4 regions of the Arhodomonas sp. KWT genome follow, and region 1 is predicted to be linked to each of the others. Evidence: predicted binding sites of a transcription regulator. Region 1 holds the regulator's gene; each other region holds the start of a gene.

Evidence for each region. The regulator FliA, encoded in region 1, starts transcription of late flagellar genes. The targets are predictions, from matches to a motif close to GCTAAAGTTNNNNNNNNNNCNGCCGATA.
Region 2: a site for FliA is predicted at 3,383-3,410, ahead of G7A99_RS03210 (chemotaxis protein). Genes of this name have one in related genera too.
Region 3: a site for FliA is predicted at 2,311-2,338, ahead of G7A99_RS06285 (methyl-accepting chemotaxis protein). Genes of this name have one in related genera too.
Region 4: a site for FliA is predicted at 3,921-3,948, ahead of G7A99_RS03065 (methyl-accepting chemotaxis protein). Genes of this name have one in related genera too.

Annotation. Positions count from the first base shown of each region.
Region 1 is NZ_WNXE01000001.1:48,829-54,543, reverse strand. Features, by position in the region: gene G7A99_RS00280 (chemotaxis response regulator protein-glutamate methylesterase) at 1-162, opposite strand, end outside; gene G7A99_RS00275 (chemotaxis protein CheA) at 190-2,421, opposite strand; gene G7A99_RS00270 (protein phosphatase CheZ) at 2,433-3,185, opposite strand; gene cheY (chemotaxis response regulator CheY) at 3,189-3,581, opposite strand; gene G7A99_RS00260 (RNA polymerase sigma factor FliA) at 3,682-4,407, opposite strand; gene G7A99_RS00255 (MinD/ParA family protein) at 4,404-5,243, opposite strand; gene flhF (flagellar biosynthesis protein FlhF) at 5,276-5,715, opposite strand, start outside.
Region 2 is NZ_WNXE01000008.1:9,654-15,368, forward strand. Features, by position in the region: gene G7A99_RS03190 (LysR family transcriptional regulator) at 1-294, shown strand, start outside; gene G7A99_RS03195 (HAD family hydrolase) at 449-1,054, shown strand; gene G7A99_RS03200 (DUF4440 domain-containing protein) at 1,051-1,431, shown strand; gene G7A99_RS03205 (diguanylate cyclase) at 1,483-3,201, opposite strand; gene G7A99_RS03210 (chemotaxis protein) at 3,454-4,368, shown strand; gene G7A99_RS03215 (hypothetical protein) at 4,382-4,984, opposite strand; gene G7A99_RS03220 (CoA pyrophosphatase) at 5,129-5,715, shown strand, end outside.
Region 3 is NZ_WNXE01000021.1:27,450-33,164, reverse strand. Features, by position in the region: gene G7A99_RS06300 (FAD-dependent monooxygenase) at 1-21, shown strand, start outside; gene G7A99_RS06295 (DUF2783 domain-containing protein) at 21-224, shown strand; gene G7A99_RS06290 (YrhK family protein) at 340-639, shown strand; gene G7A99_RS06285 (methyl-accepting chemotaxis protein) at 663-2,270, opposite strand; gene G7A99_RS06280 (Hsp20/alpha crystallin family protein) at 2,662-3,174, shown strand; gene G7A99_RS06275 (hypothetical protein) at 3,232-3,756, shown strand; gene G7A99_RS06270 (hypothetical protein) at 3,798-4,103, shown strand; gene G7A99_RS06265 (helix-turn-helix domain-containing protein) at 4,501-5,181, shown strand; gene G7A99_RS06260 (hypothetical protein) at 5,273-5,698, shown strand.
Region 4 is NZ_WNXE01000007.1:38,073-43,787, forward strand. Features, by position in the region: gene G7A99_RS03040 (NADP(H)-dependent aldo-keto reductase) at 1-825, shown strand, start outside; gene G7A99_RS03045 (contractile injection system protein, VgrG/Pvc8 family) at 999-1,367, shown strand; gene G7A99_RS03050 (hypothetical protein) at 1,307-1,684, shown strand; gene G7A99_RS03055 (DUF2157 domain-containing protein) at 1,764-2,783, opposite strand; gene G7A99_RS03060 (hypothetical protein) at 2,780-3,781, opposite strand; gene G7A99_RS03065 (methyl-accepting chemotaxis protein) at 4,039-5,670, shown strand.

The sequences.
Region 1 (5,715 bases):
GGTCACCACGTCCGGACGCAGGCGCTGGACCTTCTGCACGGCCTCCCTGCCGTCGACGGCCTCACCGACCACCTCGATCTGCGGATCCGACGCCAGCAGATCGCAGATCCGCCGGCGGAAGAAGCCGGAGTCGTCGACAACCAGCGTCCTTACTCTGCTCAAAACCGCTCTCCTACCTCTCCTGCCGCTCTATAGACGCGAGCCGTACTGCTTGATCAGGCTGGGGATGTCCACAATCAGGGCGATGCTCCCGTCCCCGGTGATGGTCGAGCCCGCCAGCCCCGGCAGACCGTGGAGGATGGCACCGAGGGGCTTGATCACGACCTCCTCGAGACCGATCACCTCGTCGACCACGAACCCGACGGTCTGGTGACCGATGACCACGGTCACCACCTGGGAATCCTTCTCCTGATCCTCGCCGGTAAGGCTCTTCGCCGGTACCACCGCTTCGGCACCCATCCGGTCCAGCCAGCGTTCGAGGAAGAACAGCGGCATCGCCTTGTGACGGACCATGACCGTGAGTCGCCCGTCCACCACGTTGGTACGGCCGCGCTCGAGCTCGAAGATCTCGCGGACCACGGACATCGGCAGCGCGAACTTGCGCCCGGCGATGCGCACCATGAGGGTCGGCAGGATGGCCAGCGTCAGCGGCACCTTGATGCGGATGATCGTGCCCCGGCCCAGCTCGGAATCGATATCGATGGTGCCGTTGAGCTGGGAGATGCTGTTCTTGACGACATCCATACCCACGCCGCGCCCGGAGACGTCCGAGATCTGCTCCTTGGTGGAGAAGCCGGGCGCGAAGATGAGGTTGTAGCACTCGCTGTCGTCGAGCCGCCGTGCGGACTCCGCGTCCAGAACGCCCTTCTTGACCGCGATCTCGCGGAGCTTGTCCGGGTCCATGCCGCGGCCGTCATCGGCGATGGTCAGCAGGATGTGATCGCCCTCCTGCTCGGCGGCGAGGCGCACGGTGCCGGTGCGCCGCTTGCCGGCACTCTGGCGCTCGTCCGGGGGCTCCAGGCCGTGGTCCACGGAGTTGCGGATGAGGTGGACGAGCGGATCCGCCAGTGCCTCGACCAGGTTCTTGTCCAGATCCGTCTCCTCGCCGGCGGTGACGAGCTCGACCTCCTTTTCCAGGTTGCGGGCGAGATCGCGGATGACCCGCGGGAAACGGCCGAAGACCTTGCGGATGGGCTGCATCCGGGTCTTCATCACGGAGTTCTGCAGGTCCGAGGTGACGTGCTCGAGGTTGCCCACCGCATGGGAGAGACGCTCGTCGCCAATCTCGCCGCGGAGGTTCGCGAGGCGGTTGCGCACCAGCACGAGCTCGCCGACGAGGTTCATGATGTCGTCGAGCTTTGCGGTGTCCACGCGCACGCTGGTCTCACCGCGGTGCCCGTGTCCGCCGGCGCCGTGCTGACCGCCGCCCGCGGCGGCACCGCCGTCGCCACCGCCCTGGTGCCCACCGCCGGCCGACGCCTCGGGGCGGCGGGACGACGGCTCCCGCGCAGCGGAGGATCCGCCGCCGGAGGCCACGGGCGTCTCCGCAGCGTCCGTCTGGCCCCCCGTCGGACCCTGGCCGCTGCCGTGAAGCTGATCGAGGACCTTTTCGAACTCGTCGTCGGTGATCTCGTCGCCGTCGGCGGCGTCCCCGGGACCTTGCCCGTCGGCGGCATTAGCCGGGGCGGATGGGACACCGTGATGACTACCCTCGCCATGGAGGTCGTCGAGCAGGCGTTCGAACTCGTCGTCGGTGATCTCGTCACCGGCGGCGGCCCCCGCACCCGCGCTCGCGCCCGCGCCCGCGCCTTCCACGGCAGTGTCCTTCGCCGCGGCTGAACCGCCGTCTCCGACCCCTTCACCATCGAGGGCATCGAGCAGCGCCTCGAACTCCTGGTCGCTGATATCCCCGGACGCGGCCTCCTGACCGCCAGGTGCGGCGGCGCCGGAGGGCGCGGCCGTCGTTCCACCCGTGCCCTCGCCTGCCGACGCCCCGTCCGAGGCGGACGTGGCTGCACCGCCGGCATTGTCGTCCGGCTGGTTATGACTGCGCAGCGCCTGCAGCAGGCCCCCCGGCGCGGGTTCGAGATCCTGGGCGTCCTCGATGCGGTCGAACATGCCATTGACCACGTCCAGGGCCTGGGGCACGTCGTCCATGAGCTCCGGGCTCATCTGCTTCTCGCCCTGGCGCAGGAGATTGAAGATGTCCTCGGTCTGATGGCAGACGTCGACGAGCTCGTCGAGGCCGAGGAATCCGGCACCGCCCTTGATGGTATGAAAGCCGCGGAACACCGAATTGAGGAGGTCGCGGTCCTCCGGCGCCTGCTCCAGCGAGACGAGCTGCTCGCCGAGTCCCTCGAGGATCTCCCGGGACTCCACCAGAAAGTCCTGGACGATGTCGTCCTGCGGATCGATAGCCATGCGTGTCTCCCTCAGAAGCCGAGGCTGGAGAGCAGGTCGTCGACGTCGTCCTGGCCCGATACGACATCGTCGTCGTCCTGGCCCGGGACCGCAGGTCCACTGAGCTGCTGCTCCGCACGTTCATCCGCCTTATCGGCAGCACGCGGCTTTTCTTCAGCGATCCGCGCCCCGGAAATGCGCACGAGCTCGACCAGGCCGTCCTCGACCTCCTGAACCAGGGTGATGACGCGGCGGATGATCTGGCCGGTGATGTCCTGGTAATCCTGCGCCATCAACGCTTCGGAAAGCGCGTTGTGGAGTGTCTTGCCGTTGTCTGCGGCGGCGGCCAGGAAGGCCTCGATGTCGTGGCTGAGGCCCCGGAAATCGTCGGCGCTCAGCTCACGCCGGCGGAACTGCTGCCACCGCTCGTGGAGCGTCCCGGCCCGGGCAGCGACCTCGTCGGCCAGCGGCAGGCTGGTCTCGACGGCCTCCAGCGTGCGGTGGGCGGCACGGGAGGTCACCTCGATGACATGGTTGAGCCGCTCCCGGGCATCGGGGATCTCGCTCGCGGCGATATCGGTGAGGCGGCTGTCCACGCGAAAGGACTTGAGGGCCTCGTGGAGCTCGCGGGTAAGCTGGCCGATCTCCTGGAAGAGCTCGCTCTCACGCAGTCGCGTTAGCTCATCGACGGTCTCCTGCATGCCCGGGTCGTCGCCGGCCTCGACACGTTCGATGAGCGTGCGTGCTAGCGCGAGATATTCCTGGCTGCGCTGGCTGTCGCTCATCGCCTAACCCCCCGCATTGATGCGCTCGAAGATCTTCTCGATCTTCTCCTTGAGCGTCACGGCGGTGAAGGGCTTGACGATATAGCCGTTCACGCCCGCCTGGGCCGCCGCGATGATCTGCTCGCGCTTGGCCTCGGCGGTGACCATCAGGATGGGCAGCTCGGCCAGTTCCTCATCGGCACGGACGTTCTTGAGCAGGTCCATACCGGTCATGCCCGGCATGTTCCAGTCCGTGATGAGCAGGTCGAAACCGCCACGCTTGAGTATGGGCAGCGCGGTGTTGCCGTCGTCGGCCTCCGAGATGTTGTCGAAGCCGAGATCCCGCAGAAGATTACGGATAATGCGCCGCATGGTGGAAAAATCGTCCACCACGAGGATTTTCATGTGCTTGTCCAGTGCCACGCCGATCCCCCTGAGTGGAAACGCGAGTTATTGTGAGGCCTCACCGCCGGCGGCGGTGTGCACGCCCCCGTCGCGGGGGCGCCCCGATCGGTGTCTATCCATCCAACCAATCGGCAAGGGAGGCCTTGAGCTTTAGCATTATCTTGCCACGAATCTGGCTGACACGTGACTCGCTCACCCCGAGGACCTCGCCGATCTCGCGCAGATTGAGTTCCTCGTCATAGTAGAGCTGCATCACCAGCTGGTCGCGTTCACTGAGGCCGCGGATGGCCTCGGCAAGGTCGGCGCGGAAGTGACCGTCGGTCAGCACGTCCTGCGGTGACGGGCCATCCCCGGCGGGGTCGTGGGTCTCGCCGGTCTGCGGATCCGTCTGGTCCATGCTGAACAGGTGCGCGCTCGAGGCGTCGGCGAGCATACCGTGGTAGTCGTCGACACTCACGCCCAGCCTGGCGGCGACCTCGGCGTCCCGGGGCTCACGGCCGAGCTCGTTCTCCAGGACGTGGATGGCTTCGGCGGCCTCCCGGGAGCGGCGGTGCACGGAACGCGGTGTCCAGTCGAGGCGCCGGATCTCATCGAGCATGGCACCGCGGATGCGGATGCCGGCATAGGTCTGGAACGAGGCGCCCTGGCTGGCGTCGAACTGCCGCGCCGCCTCCAGCAGGCCGACCATGCCCGCCTGGATGAGGTCCTCGATCTGCACGCTCGGAGGCAGTCGGCTCGCCAGGTGGTGAGCGATGCGTCGCACCAGCGGGGCGTTCGCCACCAGCAGGTCGTCGCTGCTCCCCCGCTGGACCGCCTCGTAGAGCGCATGTCCATTCATTCGGAGACCTCCCGGACGCGACTGCCATAGCGTATGACACGCTCGACGAAGAACTCCAGCTGGCCGTCGGCGCGGCTCGGCAGCGGCCACTGTTCGAGGCGCGCCGCCAGCGCCTGGAAGGCCCGGGCCGACGGGCAGGAGGGATACATCGAGACCACCGCGCGCTGGCGCTGAACCGCGGCACGCAGGCGATCGTCCTCGGGGACGGCGCCGAGGTATTCCAAGGTCACGTCCAGGAAGCGGTCGAGCACGCGCGCGAGCTTGCCGTAGAGATTCTGGCCCTCCCGCGGCCCCGGGACACGGTTGGCGACCATGTGGAAACGCTGCACGCCGTGGTCGCGGTTGAGCACCTTGATCAGCGCGTAGGCATCGGTGAGCGAGGACGGCTCGTCGCAGACCACCACCAGGACCTCCCGCGCGGCGCGGGCGAAGCTCATCACCGAGTCGGAGATGCCGGCGGCGGTATCGACGAACAGGTAATCAAGGTCAACGGCGAGCTCGCTGAAGCTGCGGATCAGGCCCGCGTGCTCGGCGCCGGAGAGCTCGGCCATGCGCTGGGTTCCCGAGGAGGCGGGAACGATGTGAATGCCCTCCGGTCCCTCGAGCAGGACCTCCTCCAGCCCGGCCTCGCCATCCAGCACATGGGCGAGATTACGCTTGGGCGAGAGCCCCAGGAGCACGTCCACGTTGGCGAGGCCGAGATCGGCATCGAAGAGCATCACGCCACGCCCCTCCCGCGCCAGGGCGCTCGCCAGATTCACGGATACGTTGGTCTTGCCCACGCCCCCCTTGCCGCTGGCCACCGCGACCACCTTGACCGGCTTCGGCTCGCTCATTCGTCTCAATCCCGCTGCCTGATCCATGCCCCTCAGCCCTGCCGTGCCAGGCTGCCCGCGAAGGCCACCGCCAGGGACTCGTCGTCCTCGTTCTCACCGTCGCTATCCGCCGCGAGGGCCTCCGCCTCGCCGACCAGCGCATCCGCCCGCGCCGGGCGCAGATCCTCGGGCACGCGCTGACCGTCGGCCACGTACGCAATCGGCAGCCGGCCACGCATCACCGCCGTGAGCACCCCGCCCAGACTCGCAGCCTCGTCGACCTTGCTCAGGATACACCCCACCGGGCCCACGGCGCGAAATGCGCGCAGGGTCTCCATCAGGGTCGGCAGCTGGGTGTTCGCCGACAGCACCAGGTACGGCCGGATCCGATGGGCGCCGTCCTTGAGCGCGCGCATCTGCTCGGCGAGGCGCATGTCGCGCTGGCTCATCCCGGCGGTGTCGATGAGCACCAGGCGCCGGTCGGAGAAATCGT
Region 2 (5,715 bases), on a different contig from region 1:
GGCGGGTGTCATGTCCATGCGGGCACCATCGTGGAAGCGGCCGGGCTGTCGCTGGTCGACGTACGGGTGGAAGTGCGTGACTGGGCCAGTGCCGTGGCGCTCGTGCGCGAGGGTGTCGGCGTCAGCCTGGTGCCGGAATCGACCCTGCCCGAGCGGCGCAAGGGGCTGCGTGTGGCCGGACTCGACCCGCCGCTCTGCCGCCGCTTCGGCCTCGCGGCCGCCCCGGGGCGGGCGTCGTCGCCGCCGGTAGAACGGATGCTCACGCTGGCGGGGACCGTGGTCCGCGGCAGGTGACGCCCACCGGTCCGGGACGGGGTATCGCCGCGGAACACGGGCCCGGTCGGGATCACGGGGCACGACGGCCGCTGTGGCGCTGTGCCGCATCGCGTAGACTGATCCGTCCGCAGGCATTCACCGTGACACGACGGCTGGACCGTCCGGAGGACGCATGGATTACCGCACGGGCATCGACGCCGTGGCATTCGATCTGGACGGCACCCTGGTCGATTCCCGCCTCGACTTCGCCGCCATGCGCCGGGAACTCGGGTTTCCCGAAGGGATCGGCCTTATCGAGCATATGGAGACCCTGGATGATGCCGCGGCGGTGGAGCGGGCGTGGACGGTGATCCAGCGTCACGAGATGGCCGGGGCCGAGGCGGCGACGTGGATCCCCGGCGCACGGGAACTGCTGACGGACCTGAACCTCATGGGTGTCCCCGTGGCCATCCTCACCCGCAACGCCCGCGTCACCACCGAGGCCATGCGCCGTGCCCTCGATATCCCGGTGGACCTGATACTCACCCGCGAGGACTGCCGGCCGAAGCCCGATCCGGACGGCCTGTACCGTATCGTGGCGCGCCTCGGCGTGGCCGCCGCGCGCATGATGTACGTCGGCGACTTCGTCTACGACCTGCAGACCGCGCGCGCCGCCGGGGCCCATGCGTGCCTGCTGCGCAACGGGCACAACGGCCATTTTACGACTGAGGCGGACCTGATCGTGGACCACCTCGACGAGCTCGGGGCGCATCTCGGTATCGGGCGTTCTGCGGGGTGACGGTGGCCGACGAGCTGGAGGCACTGGAGCGGGAGCTGCACCGGTCCGTACGGCGACGGTCCCGCGAACGGCTGCTGGTGTTGCTGCATCCGGATTTCCGCGAGATTGGCTACTCCGGGCGGGAGCACAGCCGCGACGCCATCCTTGCAAACCTGAGCGACGGGGAACCGCCCGGCGTTCACGCCGAGGGATTCCGTTGCCGACGTATCGCGCCGGGCACCGTGCTGGTGACGTACCGCTCGGCACGCGTATCGGCGGACGGTCACCTGAGCCGGCACGCGCTACGCTCCTCCGTCTGGCTCAGGGAGGCCGGGCACTGGCGAATGATCTTTCACCAGGGAACGCCGACGGGACAAACCAGCGGGCATACCACCTAGCGGGCTACGGCGGCCGGCCCCGCATGCCCCCCGCCCGTTTCCGACGAGCCGCTACGCCGGCGGTCTCGAGGTTCCCGCGCGACCGGCGATGCGCAGACCGTTACGACCGCCGGCCTTGGCCGCGTACAGGGCCTCGTCGGCACGCCGGAGCACGCGTTCCATATCCTCCCCCGGCCGGGCCAGATAGGCGCCGACGCTCACGGTAAGCGGCTGACCGACGGAGCGGGCGTCCGATTCGATGCTCGCGCGGATGCGTTCGGCGATCTGGCCGAGTATCCGGGCGTCGCAGGGCGAGAGCAGGACCAGGAACTCGTCGCCACCCCAGCGCGCGGCATGATCGTAATCGCGGAGGCTGGCACGGAGCAGCCGTGCCACCTCGGTGAGGGCACGGTCTCCGGCGGAATGGCCGAGGCTGTCGTTCAGGCTCTTGAAGTGATCCAGATCCAGCCAGATCACCCCGAAGGCGTGGTGATCGCGTGTACTGCGGGCGATGGTCTCGACGATGAGCTCGGTCATGCCCCGGCGGTTGCTGAGCTCGGTCAGGGGATCGATGCGCGCGAGGTTGTGCAGGGCCTCGGTGCGCTCGGCGACCTTGCGTTCGAGCTCCGAGGTCTGGGACCGGATGGCGCCGGCCATGCTGTCGAAGTGCTGGATCAGCCGGCCGATTTCCCCCGGCGCGGAGGGTAGGGCGGCGGGGGTGAGATCGCCGCGGCGCACCCGGTTCATTGCGCTCTCCAGGACCCCGATCGGCCCGAGAATCTGCTTCTGCACCGCCAGGTGGAAAACGAGCAGGCTCGCCAGCAGGGCGGCGGCGAACACCGCCGCCACCGGTGCGAACCGGTTCACCGGCATCAGGGTGTCGAGGTCGAGCAGCGTGACCTCGTACCAGCCGATGGTGGGCAGATAAGCGATACCGGCGAGGTGACGCTCGCCCCGGACCGAGACGAAGTTGGTACGGACCGTCGCCGGTCCCGTATCCCCCTGGCGCAGCGAGAGCATCATTTCCTGGATTCGCGCCTCGTCCGTCGGCGTGTCCAGGAGCAGGTCGATGGTGTTCTTCTGGCCCTCCGGCTTGACGATGGTGGCGAAGTCGATCAGCCGCTGATCGCGGTAGAGCTGGATCGCGCCGTTGTAGTCGACGAACAGCGTCGTGATGCCCGGCTGACTGAGGTCAACGGTATCCCGCAGGAAGTCCTCGAGATCCAGGCCCGTGCCGACGATGCCGAGAACCCGGCCGTCGTCGGCACGCAGCAGGACGTCGATCCACAGCTTGGTGACCCCCAGCTCGTCATCGGGATTGACGTTGAGATGGAAATCCCGCCCCGCCTCGATGAGCCGGTAGAACCAGGCATCGGCCGGATCCTTCGGGTCCAGGTTATAGCGCAGTTCCCGGCCCTCGAATTCATTGTCCGCATTGTTGTGGTAGTAGGCGCCGGAGTCACGCAGGGCGACGAAGTAGCTGTTGCTGCGGAAATTGCGCCGGAAGCTCTCCATTTCCTGGAGGGCCTGCTGCCTGAGCGCCCGGTCATCCGGGGCGTTCGCCCAGCGGCGCAGCACGAGCGAGTCCGCCAGCTGGCGGGAGAGCGCGATCTCCCGCTCCAGCGGCTGCAGCAGCCGGGCGCTGTCGTACTGAACCTGGAGTTCGGCGGTCCGTTGTCCCCACTGCTCGATAATCCCCTCGGCGATGCGCTGAAAGGCCGCCCAGGCGGCGACGGAGGCCAGCACGATCAACGTCGCGGCAAGGAGCAGGAATCGGGTCTTGAGGCTCACGGACTCCCCCCCCTAGCGAAACGTTTCATTATCGTTCGTCACGGCGTGGCGAATAGCCGCGCGCCGCCCCCTTCAAGTGCACATGTACCGGTCCCCGGGGGAGAACGCAAACCTTCCCGGACGACATGCGGCGTGCGGCGGGAACCGGCATCGCCCGACAGGCCCCCGATAACCCGAAAGGGCTATAGCCGGGCGCCCTTCGGCCGATATAATGACCATCGGGGATTACACGACGGGACTGGGGGCGGAAATATGGCCAAGGCGATGGGCAGCATCGACCAGCGCACGCAGCTGGCCGGGCACAACCGGTTCGAGATGCTGCTGTTCAAGATCGGGCGGCGGTACTTCGGGATCAACGTGTTCAAGATCCGCGAAGTGATCCGTTCGCCGCGTGTGACGGTCATGCCGGATTCGCGCCCCGGTGTGCGCGGGATCGCACACCTGCGGGGCCAGACCATCCCCATCATCGACCTTGCCCAGGCGATCCGATCGGCGGAGCACGGCGACGCGGGCTCGGTGGTGATCACGGAGTACAACCGGACGGTGCAGGGCTTCCTCGTCGACGAGGTGGACCGCATCGTCAACGTCAGCTGGGAAGACGTCCTCCCGCCGCCCCAGCACATCGCCGACCGCGGCTACGTCACGGCGGTGACCCGCGTCGACGGCGTCCTCGTGCAGATCCTCGACGTGGAGAAGGTCCTGGCCGAGGTCATGGGCGATCCGCTGCCCCGGGATGTCGATTTCGAGCACAGCGCCGCACCGCCCCAGCGCAACCGGCTGCTGGTGGTCGACGACTCCAGCGTCGCCCGTAACCAGATCCAGCGCACGCTCGAGCCCTCGGGCTGGGACGTGACCGTGGCCAAAAACGGTGAGGAGGCCCTGGAGTGGCTGCGCGACACCGACGAGGAAACGCTCGCCTCGGTCGCGCTGGTGATCTCCGATATCGAGATGCCGCGCATGGACGGCTACACCCTGACCAGCCGCATCCGTGCCGACGAACGCCTGCGCGGCCTGAAGATCCTGCTCCACAGCTCGCTGTCCGGCGTGTTCAACCGGGCGATGGTCGAGAAGGTCGGTGCGGACGACTTCCTGGCGAAGTTCGACGCCAGCGAGCTGGGCCGTTACGTGAACGCGATGCTGGAGGAGGGCGAGGGCGTCACCGGCTGATGACGCCCCGCAATCAGAACCGGTATTCGACCCCGGCGGAGAACATGGGCACGTAGCGGAAGCTCTCGAACTGCGTACTCAGCGCCGCTTCCTCGCGCATGCGATCGAGCTGATCCTTGCGGTCGAGATCCGTGACACCCTCGAACTTCACGCCCATGTCGAGCTGCAGCCCCAGGCGGCTGTCCTCGCCGAAGTGCTGGTCCCACCCCAGGCCGAGGTAGGGCGTCCAGTCGCCGCTGCCGTCGAAGCTGTAGCCGGTGTCGTCGTGACTGCCGTCCACGCCCGCGCTGCCACCCCCCTGCCAGCCCCAGTCGGAGTTGCCGTAGAAGGCGCCGCCGGTCAGGCGCATGCCGGACGCCGCGGGGAACTCCCAGTCGACCATTGCCGAGGCACCGAGTCCCTGTCGCCCGGTGGGGACATAGCCGCGCCACCCGCTGCCGACGCTCGGATCCGTATCCGTGCTGATCCCGAAACGGACATTCAGCGCCTCGCTCAGCTCGGTGGTGAGCTCGAGCTGCGGGCGCATCGGGCTATGCCACACCTCGCCGGCCACGGCGGGCCCGCCGCTGGCCGCGAGAATCGCAAATGCCCCCAGTATGCCGTTGAGATAACGCATGGCCGGATCATCATCGTTCGGAGTCCGGCACCATTATGACTGAATTTCCCCGCCGAGGCACGTCCTTCCGGCGGGGACGAACGATCCTGTCGCCCGGGCGTCGAACCCTTATAATCCTCGTATTACGTTTGCATGAAGGTATCCATGACCGTTCCGGTTCAGTCCTGCTGGGTGAGAGAGCGCTTCGCGGCGGCGCGCATGCCGATCCGCGCCGCCATCCCGGAGGACGCACCGCTGCACCCGGCCGCCGTGCTCGTGCCACTGGTCGAGCGTCCCGGCGGCCTCCATCTGATCCTCACGCGCCGCACGCCCCACCTGCGTGCCCACGCCGGACAGATCAGCTTTCCCGGCGGACGCATCGAGCCGAACGATCCCTCCAGCCTCGCCGCGGCCCTGCGTGAGGCCGAGGAGGAGATCGGCCTGTCGCAGACGTCCGTCGAGCTCCTCGGCTCCCTGCCCGAGTACCCCACCGGCACCGGTTTCCGTATCCAGCCCTGGGTGGGTCTGGTGGACCCGGAAGCGCACCTGGTTGCGGACCCGGTGGAGGTCGACGAGATCTTCGAAGTGCCGCTCCAGTACGTGCTGGACGTGACCAACCACCGCCCGCACCCTGTCAGCCACGGCGGACGGCGCTACCGTCTCTGCGCGATCCCGTACCGGGACTACTACATCTGGGGCGCCACCGCGGCGATCCTGCGCGACCTCTACCGCCTGCTCGCCGATTGCCCCGA
Region 3 (5,715 bases), on a different contig from region 1:
GCTACCGGAGGGATGTCCTGATGGCGTCGCATACTGAAGAGCACCTGCCGTTCCCGGAGCTGGAGGCGGCCTACGAGCGGATCGCGGAGACGTTGGATAGGTTGCCGGAACGGCAGACATCGCTGTTCCTGGCCAAGCTCTCCCTGGCGCTTGCCCACCGTGTGGGCGACGGCGAGCGGGTCCGTGCGGCCATCGACGAGGCGGCCCGGGATATCGGTGACTGAGCGCCCGCGCCGTGCGTTGTATGCCGGGACAACACCGCCGAGGGGCGGGGCTTTGCGCGTTGCCGGGTGATGGGGGAGACTGCCACGGTACCCACCCGGCAGAGAGGAGCGCCCCATGGCCCATGCACGACACATCGGCTATGGCGACGGTGACGATCCGAGCGCCATGACCCTCACCCTCGGCCCCGAGCAGCTGGTGATCCGCCGGCGCTACGAGGCGGCCAGCATCTTCAACGACTTCCTCGTCGCCGGCTGGTTCCTGGTGGGCAGTATCCTTTTCCTTTACCCGGACTGGGAGCCGGTCGGTGTGTGGCTGTTCATTATCGGCAGTGCGCAGTTCATGCTGCGCCCGACGCTCCGGCTCGCGCACCGTATTCACCTGCGCCACGTCCCGCCGAGCCGCTGGGAGATGTAGTGCCGCCGTGCCGTCCGCCGCCTTCAGGTGCGGAAGCGTGTGACCACCCGCTCCAGTGCCTCGGCGCTCTGCGCCACCTGTCCGCCGGCCTGTTCCGTACGCTGCGCCCCGGTCACCGTCTCCTCGCTGACCTCGGCGATGTCCCGGGTGTGGCCGTCGGCCACCGTGACCGTCTCATTCTGGCGGCCCGCGGCATCGGCGATACGGTGGTTGATCCCGGTAATCGCGTCCACGGCCTCGTTGATGGCGCGAAGGGCCTCGCCGGCCGTGTCGACTGCACTGACCGTGGTCCCCGCGTCGTCACGGCTGCGTGCCATCGCCTGTGCAGCCTCGCGGGAGGAGGCGACGAGCTTCTCGATGGTCTCGGCCACGTCGCCGGTGGCCTCCTGCGTGCGGGCGGCGAGAGAGCGCACTTCCTCGGCGACCACGGCGAAGCCGCGACCCTGCTCGCCGGCGCGGGCCGCCTCGATGGCGGCGTTGAGGGCGAGCAGGTTGGTGCGCTCGGCGATGTTGTCGATCACCCCGAGGACCTCCTTGGCGCTCTCCGTGCCCTGCGCCAGCGACTCCACCATCCGGCCGGCCTCGGCGACCCCGTCGGCGAGCCGGCTGATCGCCCGGGAGACCTCATCGACGCGGGCGTGGCCGTTGTTGGCCTGATCCCGCGCGTCGTCGGCGGCGCGACTGGCCTCGTCGGCGTTGTCGGCGACTTCCCGTGCGGCCTCGCGTACCTCGGTCATCGCCTGATTCAGGCTCTCGATCCGCTCGGCCTCCGTGTTCGCGCCCTCGCGGGTGCGCTGGGTCTGTTCGGTGAGCGTGGAGGCGGCGTCGCGCAGGCGCTCCGTTTCTCCGGCCAGGCTGCGCACGGTGGACTGGAAGTGCTCCAGCAGCCGGTTGACCGCATCGGCCACGCTGCGGAACTCGTCGTTGCCGCGCACGTCGATGCGTGGACGCAGGTCCTCCTCGGAGGCGACGGCCTCGGTGGTGTCGCGCAGGGCCCGTAGCGGCCGGATCACCACCCGGCCGATAACGGCGCTTAGCACCGCCAGTCCGGCGAGGAAAATGGCGAGGTTGATGCCCACCGTGGTGGTGATGTCCCGCCAGACCGCTGTGTCCATGCCGGCCATTGAGAAACGGACGCGTGTAGCACCGAGCACGGCGCCCTCGTCGGCGTTCGCGTGGCAGCCGGTGCAGTTGGTGCCGTGATAGTCGGTGAGGTTGAGGTGGGGGACGGCCACGGTGAGGGCGCGGCCGTCCTCGCCCTGCGCCACCGAGACGACGCGCTCGCCGGAAAGGACACGACGGTCGATGGCGTCCCGGGGCTGCTCCTCGTCCATGCCCGGGCCGTAGAGCGCCTGGACAGGCTTGCCGCGCAGGGTACGCGCGGAGATTACGTTCTGGTGGGACTCGAGCTTACGGAAGAGGATACCGCGGCGTTTCATCTGCCCGGTCAGCATCAGTGCATTGAGGCTGTCCAGGTGGCTGGAGATCAGGGTGTCGGCCTGTGCCACGGCGTTGTCGAGCACCCGGGCGCGCTGGCGGTGTGCCGAGTAGACCGTCACCAGCGCCATCGCGAGCAGGAATACGCCGGCAATCGCCGGCAGGATCTTCAGCTTGATGGATATACGTCGCATGCCCCGTCCTTTCTGCCCCCTCGTCCCTTTGCCCCGGTCTTATCGGCACGTCGGGGTCCTTGTTTAGTCCATTTCGGATTCTACCGGGCCGGGACGGCCGCCTCTTGAGCTGGATCAGCTCGGTGGCTGTCGCTGTTCGGAGACAGGCCGCCGGCGGTTCGACACCACCGGGCCGGTTGTGGCGGGCGCTGCGCCGTATGGGGGCCGGCGGCGGCGCGGTCTCCGTTCATCGGCGTTTCGCGGCCGCAGGCACCGTAATTGACCGTCGTCATCCCCGGCGCACCAGGGCCGGGCATAACGTGATTCCCAGTGCGTGCCGGTGGATAACCGGGGCGCGCCGGAGTCGGATCTCCGGGGGCGTGATGTTGGGTGATTCCGGGAGGAATACGAGATGGCCAAGGAGATGAAGGCGGACGCGCCGAAGGCGGTGCCGGCGGAGCAGACGCCGGCGCCGACGGGTCGCACGATGGGTGTTTTCGACGATGTCGACCGGTTCATGGACACGGTGTTCGAGCGCGGGTGGATGCGCCCGTTCCGCTGGGAACATCCGCTGTGGGAGCGCATCGCAGGGGGCGGCGAGGGCCGGATCCCGCGGGTGGACCTGCTCGAGCGCGACAGCGACGTGCTGCTGCGCGCCGAGCTGCCGGGGGTGCAGCGCAGGGACCTCGACGTCTCGGTGACGGACGCCACGGTCACCATCCGGGGGGCAACGGCGAGCGAGAAGCGCGCGGAAGAAGGGGCCTATTTCCGCAGCGAGATCGCCCGCGGGGCGTTCAGTCGCACGGTGTCCCTGCCGGCCAAGGTCGACGCGGACAAGGCGGATGCCCGCTTCGCGGACGGCATCCTCGAGATCACGCTGCCCAAGGTGAAGGAAGCCCGCCGCCGGCGTATCGAGGTGCGCTGAGGGCGGGCTTGATCGTCGTGTCGCCCCTGGGGCGAGGACTGCATGGAGGAAAGGACGATGACGACATCATCACTACGATCTCTGAACACGTTCAACCACGAAATGCTGGATGTCGGGCGCGATATCTCGGAGGGCGCGATGCGCAGCGCCGCCTGCCTCGGTTACGGGGCGGACGGTCCGGAGCGCGCCTACCGTGAGGGCGTCGCCGTGGCCCACAACGCGGTGGAACGGACCATCGGGCTCGAGCGTGCGATGGTTCACGCCTGGCGTGCCCAGGCCCGTGAGCAGCCGGCGAGCGGCGCCCTCTGGGAATCCGCGCTTGGCCTCATTGAGCAGGGTATCGACACCCGGGAACGCCTCTGGACGGCGTGGTTCCGCGCCCTCGAGGGCGCGTCCGTGAATGCGTTGACCGGTGCGATGCCGGCTATGTGGGGCGAAGCGGGCAGTTCGGCCCGTAGCGGGGCGGACGAGCCGCAGGCCGCGTCGTCGAAATCGTCGGCACGGGCCACCCGTGGCGGGCGCACGGCGTCCCGTGGACAACCGAGGTCGGAAACCGGCGGACAGTCGGCGGCCCAGGGCTAGCTCGGATCCGGGAGCCCCGAATCGCCAGGGAGGAGAGAGTCATGCCCGATATCGATCGGACAGCGGTGTTTGCGTGGCCACGGCGGGCGCCCACGGCCCGTACCGCTCTGGCGGCACGGCGCCGTCGGCGCTTCGGCTGCGAGATCCATCCCGCCTGGGACGGTAGTGGCTGCTACGTGCTCTGGGCCTGGGTGGAGCAGGAGGGTGAATGCGAGTGGGCCGTGCTTGATCATGAGGACGGCGCACCGTTGCGTTTCTGTACCCCGCAGCGTGCCCAGGCGTATGCCCTGAAGCGCGGCTATGGAACGGATGCCGTGCGCATGCGGTGGCCGCCGACGGCGCGCTGATACAACGCTCGTCGGCGTATGCCGGCCACCGGTCCACTAACGCGTCGATTCCGGCAATGATCTGAATTTCTGAGAAGTTATTCCGTTTTGCCTGTGGCGTGATGCGTCTATATTTTCCGGGAAATCCCGTGAAACGCTGTCCACCGGCGCGCGCCGGTGGACAGCGTCCCCGCGTCGATGGTGTCTTCTTGACCAGGGATGGGGCCTGATCGAGCACGGGTGCCGACAGGGCATCGCCATCGAGGGGCTGGCGTTTAGGGAGGGACGCGGTATGGATACACGCCAGGGCAGAGACGCCGTTGTCGAATTCCGCCCGGACTGCCCCCTGTGCGGCAGCTCACCGTGCGTATTCCATTGCAGGGATGAGTGTACCGAGGCGAGGACGCTCCGCCGGATCGTGGAAGTGGGACGCCCGATGGTCCTGGGGCAGTACCTCTACCACGCCGGCTCCCCGTTCGCAGCGCTGTACACGGTCCGCGCGGGTACGGTCAAAACCTGCGCCGTCACCGAGGACGGGGAGGAGCGCGTCATCGGCTTCAGTTTTCCCGGTGACATCGTCGGTCTTGATGCGATCGGTGGCAGCACCTACCTGACGGACGCCTGCGTGCTCGAGACCGCGAGTGTCGGTGTCATCCCCTTCGCCCGTCTGCAGCCGCTCCTCAGCGAGGTGCCCGCCCTGCAGCACCGCCTCCTTCAGGCGATGAGCCGCCAGATCGCCGCCGAGCACGAGATGCGGCTGGCCCTGCTCAAGCGTACCGCGGAGGAGCGTTTCGCCGTGGGTCTGATGAGCCTGTCCGAGCGCTTCGCGGGCCGGGGTCTGTCACCGACCGCCCTGCGTCTGGCCATGTCCCAGGCTGAGCTCGGCAGCTATCTCGGACTCGCTCCGGAGACGGTCAGCCGGCTGTTCCGCCGCTTCCGCGAGCAGGGCTGGCTCGATGGTACCGGACGGGAATGCGAGCTTCTCGATATCGGCGCGATCCGGGCGGTGGCCCGGCGTCAGCGCGGCGTACCGTCAGGGTCTTCCGGCGATGAAGCCTTGCGCGCTGTCGGAGCGGGGCGTTCCGGCGGCGGCTCCTGATCGTGCGTGTCTGCCTGTGACGGCCCCGCGGGCGGAACGCCTTTGACCGGTGTGGATTGGGGCAGGGACGATTTTTCAGGAGGAATTCGGGATGAGGACAGTCAGCAGCAGTATGCGTGTGGCCGCGGTAGCGGTAACGGTGACCTGGGCGGTGTTAACCATGCCGGATGTGGCGGCCGCGGGTGGCGGCGGGGGTTCCGGTCACCGGCAGATGATGACCGATGGGCAGGGCGGCGGCGGGGTTCGCAGCCTGGACCAGGACCGTCTGCGTGAGCTGGATCAGCTTCGCGACCGGATTCACAATACGAACGATTCCGCTGAACGCCAGCGCCTGATGCGGACCTACCGCCAGCGTATCGACCAGGACTTCGAGATGATGCGCCGGGGGCAGGGGCCGGGCCCCAATGCCAGCGATGCCGAGCGGCTGCGTTACATGGAGAACCGCACGGAGCGCATGCAGCGCCTCATGAACCACATGTGGGAGTACGAGAACCGCATGGGTGCCGGCGACGAATGACCGGTGCGGCGTGCATC
Region 4 (5,715 bases), on a different contig from region 1:
AGCTACTTCGCCGCCGGCGCGCCCCGCGACTCGGTGTTCCTGGCGACCAAGTGCGTCGGCCCGGGGGTGAAGCACATCCGCGACGGCAGGCCGAGCTACGACGCCCAGGGACTGCGCCAGGCCCTGGAGGGCAGCCTCCGGCGCCTGCAGACGGACTACGTCGACCTCTACCAGCTCCACTGGCCCAAGCGTCCGAGCAACTACTTCGGCCGCCTGGGCTACACCTATCCCGAGGAGGACGTGGAGCCGGGGATCGAGGAGACCCTGCGCGCCCTCGCGGACCTCGTCGACGAGGGCAAGATCCGCTATATCGGCCTCTCCAACGAGACCCCCTGGGGCGTGATGCGTTTCCTCCAGCTCGCCGAGCGTCACGGCCTGCCCCGGGTGGTCTCGGTGCAGAACCCGTACAGTCTGGTCAACCGCAGCTTCGAAGTGGGACTGGCGGAGATCGCGCACCGCGAGTACACCGGGCTGCTGGCCTACTCCCCCCTAGCCTTCGGCGCGCTCACCGGCAAGTACCTGAACGGCGCACGCCCGGAGGGCGCCCGCCTGACCCGCTACACCCAGTTCAAGCGCTACCTGGGCGAGCCCGGCGAGACGGTAACGGCACGCTACGTCGCGCTGGCACGGGAGCACGGACTGGACCCGGCGCAGATGGCCCTCGCCTACGTCAACTCGCGGCCGTTCCTCACCAGCAACATCATCGGCGCCACCACCATGGAGCAGCTCCACAGCAACATGGACAGCGAGACGCTGGCGCTGCCGGAGACGGTGATCGAGGGCATAGAGGCGATCCACCGGGACAACGCCAACCCCTGCCCCTAGCAGGGCCACCGGGAAACAGCGCGGCGCGGGACTCGGCATCCGCGCCGCGTTGCGGTAGGCTTTTGATATCCGGGCCGGGGCCTGCCCCCGGGCCCATGCCGACCGCCAGGAGGGCGGAAGGCGATGACGCGCCGCACCGGCGCGATCCGGCGATCGACCAGGGACGGTGACACATGCCCGACGACACCTCTGCGGACCGGCTGCTCGATCATTTCGACGTCGAGCTCACGCAGCACCAGCGGCTGCTGCGCCTGGAGCTCGGCGCACCGGCCGGGCTGCTCCCCCACCGCCTGGTCGGCGAGGAGGCGGTGAGCGCCCCCTTTCGCTACCGCCTCGACTGCCTCTGCCAGCGCGGCGATCTCGAGCTCAAGCACCTCATCGGCGCCCCCGCCCGGCTCGCCATCCGCCAGGCCGACGCCAGCGAGCGCCCCCTCCACGCCCTCGTCGCCGAGGCCGCCCGCCGGCCGCGGTGGCCACGCTCATGGATCACTACGTCCACGACGCCATCGCCGGCTTTCTCGCCGACGATCGCACAGAGGTGATCGGCCACATCAAGGACCTGGTGCGGTACAAGCAGCTGCTCGACGGCGACGAGCGCTTTGCCCTCAATGCCCGGCGCCTCGGCATCTCGCTCAGCGACGAGGAGCAGGGCTACGCCGCCTACTACGAGCGCACCGGGCGGATACCCCCCGGCATGCCCGTCGACGCCCGCGAGCCGTCCTGGCTCGGCGCCGGCTACCTGCGCTCGCGCCGCATCTACGCCGGCGCCGATGATGTGCTGCTGACGCAGGCCTCTCCCAGCACAGCGCCCGGCCTGGCCCAAGGCGGGGCGGCTACGCGTTCGCAAAGCACCGCATAGGGCAGCCCCCGGGACACACCCGTGGCGTCCCGGGCCCATGGTCCCGCACCGCCCCCCGCGACGGTCGCGGCGACCCGTGCTAACCGGTGCCGCTTGCCTCCCGCCTGCGGCGCTCCGCCCACACCACCAGGGCCAGGGTGGCCGCTCCCATCACGAAGCCGGTGAATACCGGGCCCAGGGCATGCCCGAAAAACCGGAAGAACTGGGTGTAGCCCTGGATGACGAGGAATGTCCAGGCATAGCCACGCAGCATCCGCAGCCGGTAACGGATTCCAAGCGACATGAGCGCGGCATTGAGACCGAGCCAGGCGAGGTTGAACAGCCACAGTTCCCCGGCACCGGCCCGGTGAAAGCCATCCGACAGCTCGAAGCTGCCGAACAGGGACAGCAGCCACAGCGCCATCTCCGCAAAGAACACCCCGGCGGACAGCCACACCAGGAAAAAGCCGCGATAGCGGGCCAAAGGCCCCGCCTCCGCCAGTCGGTGGAGCCCGCCGGCGAGAGCGACGGCGAGACCGGCCAGAAGGAAACGCAGCGGATAACTCATCCCGAACCAGTACACGCCCCAGCCCGAGGCATAACCGGTGGCCCCGCCGAACCAGGCGAAGAACACCACCGCCGCCGCGATCAGGAGCAGCAGGTTGTCCAGCACGTACGCCAGGACCAGGAGCACCCCCAGGTCGATAAGCAGCAGCGCCGGCCAGTTGCCGGAGCCGGCCGAGATGATCGCCCCCACGGTAAAGGTCAGGGCGATCACCAGCAGGCCGCCCAGAAGCTCCAGGCCCCGGGGTGTCCAGTGGTAACCGCCGCGCCGCCTGAGCCGGAGGCCGCCCGCGAAAGCGGCGACGACGCAGACACCGAGCACCGCGGCGAGCCTTGCCAGCGAGAAACCGAGCAGCTCACGGCCCAGCAGGACCACGCCGGCCGCGGCACTGATACCGCCGAATATCGCGAACCACCGCCCCAGCGAACGCCAGTCCCAGCCGGCATCGGGATAACGGGCCGCAAGGGCGGAGAACCCGGCGTCGTCGAGCACACCTTCGCGTCGCAGCGCCGCAAGCTCACGGCGCACCCGCCGTCTGAAGCGCGCGGGACTCATGACGCCCGCCCCGCGCCGAAGCGCTCACACATGCCCCCGATGCCGACACCGAGCAGTCCGCAGACCAGCAGGAACCCCCCGATGGAGACCTCGTCCCAGAACCGTTCGAACAGCCGCGTATACACATCGATAGCCAGGAAAACGACGCCGAACCCGGTGAAGCGTCCGTCCCGGAGCACCGCCCCGGCCACGATCTGGGCGACGCCGGCGGCGCTGAACGCCAGCACCCAGCCGGTGCCTCCGGGCCGTATGGAGAGTATCCAGAGGCAGAGATTGAAATAGACCAGCCCCCAGACCAGCCAGAGATGTCCGAAACCGACCTGGCGTCGCAGCCAGCGCCTTTCGCCCACCGACTCGTGCAGGACACCGAACACGACCGCCGTGAGACCGGCGACCGCCATGTCCCGTTCATTCTGGATGTCCAGGAAATAGCCACCATGACCGATATAGCCATGACGGGTGCCCGCCCAGTGGAAGAGCAGAAGCAGCCCCAGGAACAAGGGCCACCGCAGGGCGTTCGAATAGGCCACCGCCAGGGCGGCAATCGCCGTGAGCAGCATCGCCAGCAGCGGGATGTCCGCCCCGCCCCCGCCGCCAAGACCGAAGTACAACAGCAACGCCCCGGCGTAACCAGCCGCGAGCGCAAAGGTGATGAGCACCCCGCCGGTGACGGTCAGCCCCCGGCGTCGATCCCGCGCCAGGCCGATCCCCGCCCAGCCGGCAGCGAAAGCGGCGGCCAGTACCAGCACGGCCAGGGCAACGGGGGAGGCGCTCTGCAGCAGGATCCCCACCCCGGCGAGGGAAGAAGCGGCAAGCAGGACTACCGCGATCCCCCCCAGCAACCGGACCGCCATTGCCCCGGCGCCCTCCGCGTCAGCGTATCGCGCAGCGAGACGTGCGGCCAGATCGTCGTCGACCACGCCCTGGTGCCGCCACGCCGCGACCTCCGCGGCCATGCGTTCACGGAATCCCTGCGCCATGCCTCCGCCCTGTTCCATCGGTCCGTCGCGTCGGTGAGGCGCCCGCCGACCCGTGACCGGACCGCTGCATCGAACGCCTGTTGCTCGCCAGCGCATCGCCGTCCAGGCCCCTGCGAATACCGCCCATCGGCCACTGCCACGACGTTCGCCGCCAGGCCTTAAGGCACCGCCCCGCCGTGCCGATACACCGTCGACACCACGAACCATAAAGCTTAACCACCATTACTCGTTCGCGGTAGGAACTGCTCACGTTGACTGCCCGGGGAACTACATCGATGATGACTTGGCTCAAATCCAGCCTGCGTAACTGGCTGCTGGCATCCGTCGGCCTGGCGATGGCCGTGGTCTGCATTACGGCGGTGATCGCCGTGGTGCGGCTCAACACGAGCATCGGCGACTACGAACGCCTGCTCACACGCTACGTCCACGCCGAGACCGAGATCCTCGCGACCAACCGGCTGTTCAAGCAGCAGGTCCAGGAGTGGAAGAACGTACTGCTGCGCGGCAGTGACGACGCTCAGCGCGAGAAGTACTGGCGCCAGTTCCGCGAGACCGAAGGCGAGGTGCAGTCCCGCATCGAGGACCTGATTGCTGCGGCCCCGACGCCGGCGATCCGCTCGACACTGCAGAAATTCCTCACCGCCCACGAGAACATGGCCGAACAGTACCGGCAGGGCTACAAGGCGTTCGTCGATAGCGGCTTCGACCACCGTGCCGGCGACACCGCGGTCCGTGGCATCGATCGCGGACCGACCGAGCTGCTGAGCAAGGCAGCTGACCAGATCGGCACGCTCACCCGCCAGCAGCGCGAAGCCGCGTCCCGGACGGCCGGTATCGCCACCGACTGGAGCCTGCCCGTCATCGTCGGCGTCTCCATCGTGGCCCTGGCTCTGCTGTTCTGGATGCTCAACCGCAGCGTGGTACACCCCACCCGCCGGCTCGCCGACGCCATCGACGCGTACTCCCACGGCGACTTCCGGAACGACACCGGCGTCGACCGCGCAGATGAACTCGGCCGCCTCTCCGAGGGTTTGAAGGGCATGCGCAGCAACATCACCGACATGCTCGCACGGATGCAGGAAGCGGCCCGGTCGCTCGCCGAGACGGCGCAGGAGCTGACCCGGACGGCGTCCGGTCTCGCGGACGACAGCTCCGAGGTACGCTCGCGCACCGAAGGCAGCGCCAGCTCCATCTCGGAGATGTCCGCCACGATCCAGGAAGTCGCCCGCAATGCCTCTGATGCCGCCTCCGCCGCGGACCAGGCGGGCGACAACACCCAGAGTAGCCTCCGGGCGATGGACGAGAACGTCACGGCCGTCAAGCACATGGACGATCTCGTGAGCGAGCTCGGTAACGCCATGGAGCAGCTGCAGCAGGACACCACCGAGATCGGCACCGTACTCGAGGTCATCCGCGGCATTGCCGAGCAGACTAACCTCCTCGCCCTCAACGCCGCCATCGAGTCCGCGCGGGCCGGCGAGCACGGCCGCGGCTTCGCGGTGGTGGCCGAGGAGGTACGCACCCTCGCCCAGCGTACCCAGGAATCCACCGAGGAGATCCGCCAGACCATCGAGAAGCTCCAGTCCGCGGCGACCACCGCGGGCGACCTCACCCGGAAGGGACGCGAGCGCGCCGGATCGACGCTGGAGCAGGCCGAGTCCACCGCGACGGCCATCCGCGACGTCGAGACGGCCGTTTCGACCATGCGGGATCTCAACCTGCAGATCGCCACCGCCACGGAAGAGCAGAGCACCGTCTCCGAGGACATCAACCGGACCATTACCGAGGTCGCCGAGCTGACCTCGCGCTCCGACGAAGGGGCGCAGGGCATCAGCCACGCGGCCGGGGAGCTCGACAGTCTTTCCCGCCGACTCGACGAGATGTTCCGCCGCTTCCGCATCGCCTGATGCCGGGGGGGGGCGCTTCCGCCGCCCGTCAGACCGCCGTTGCAG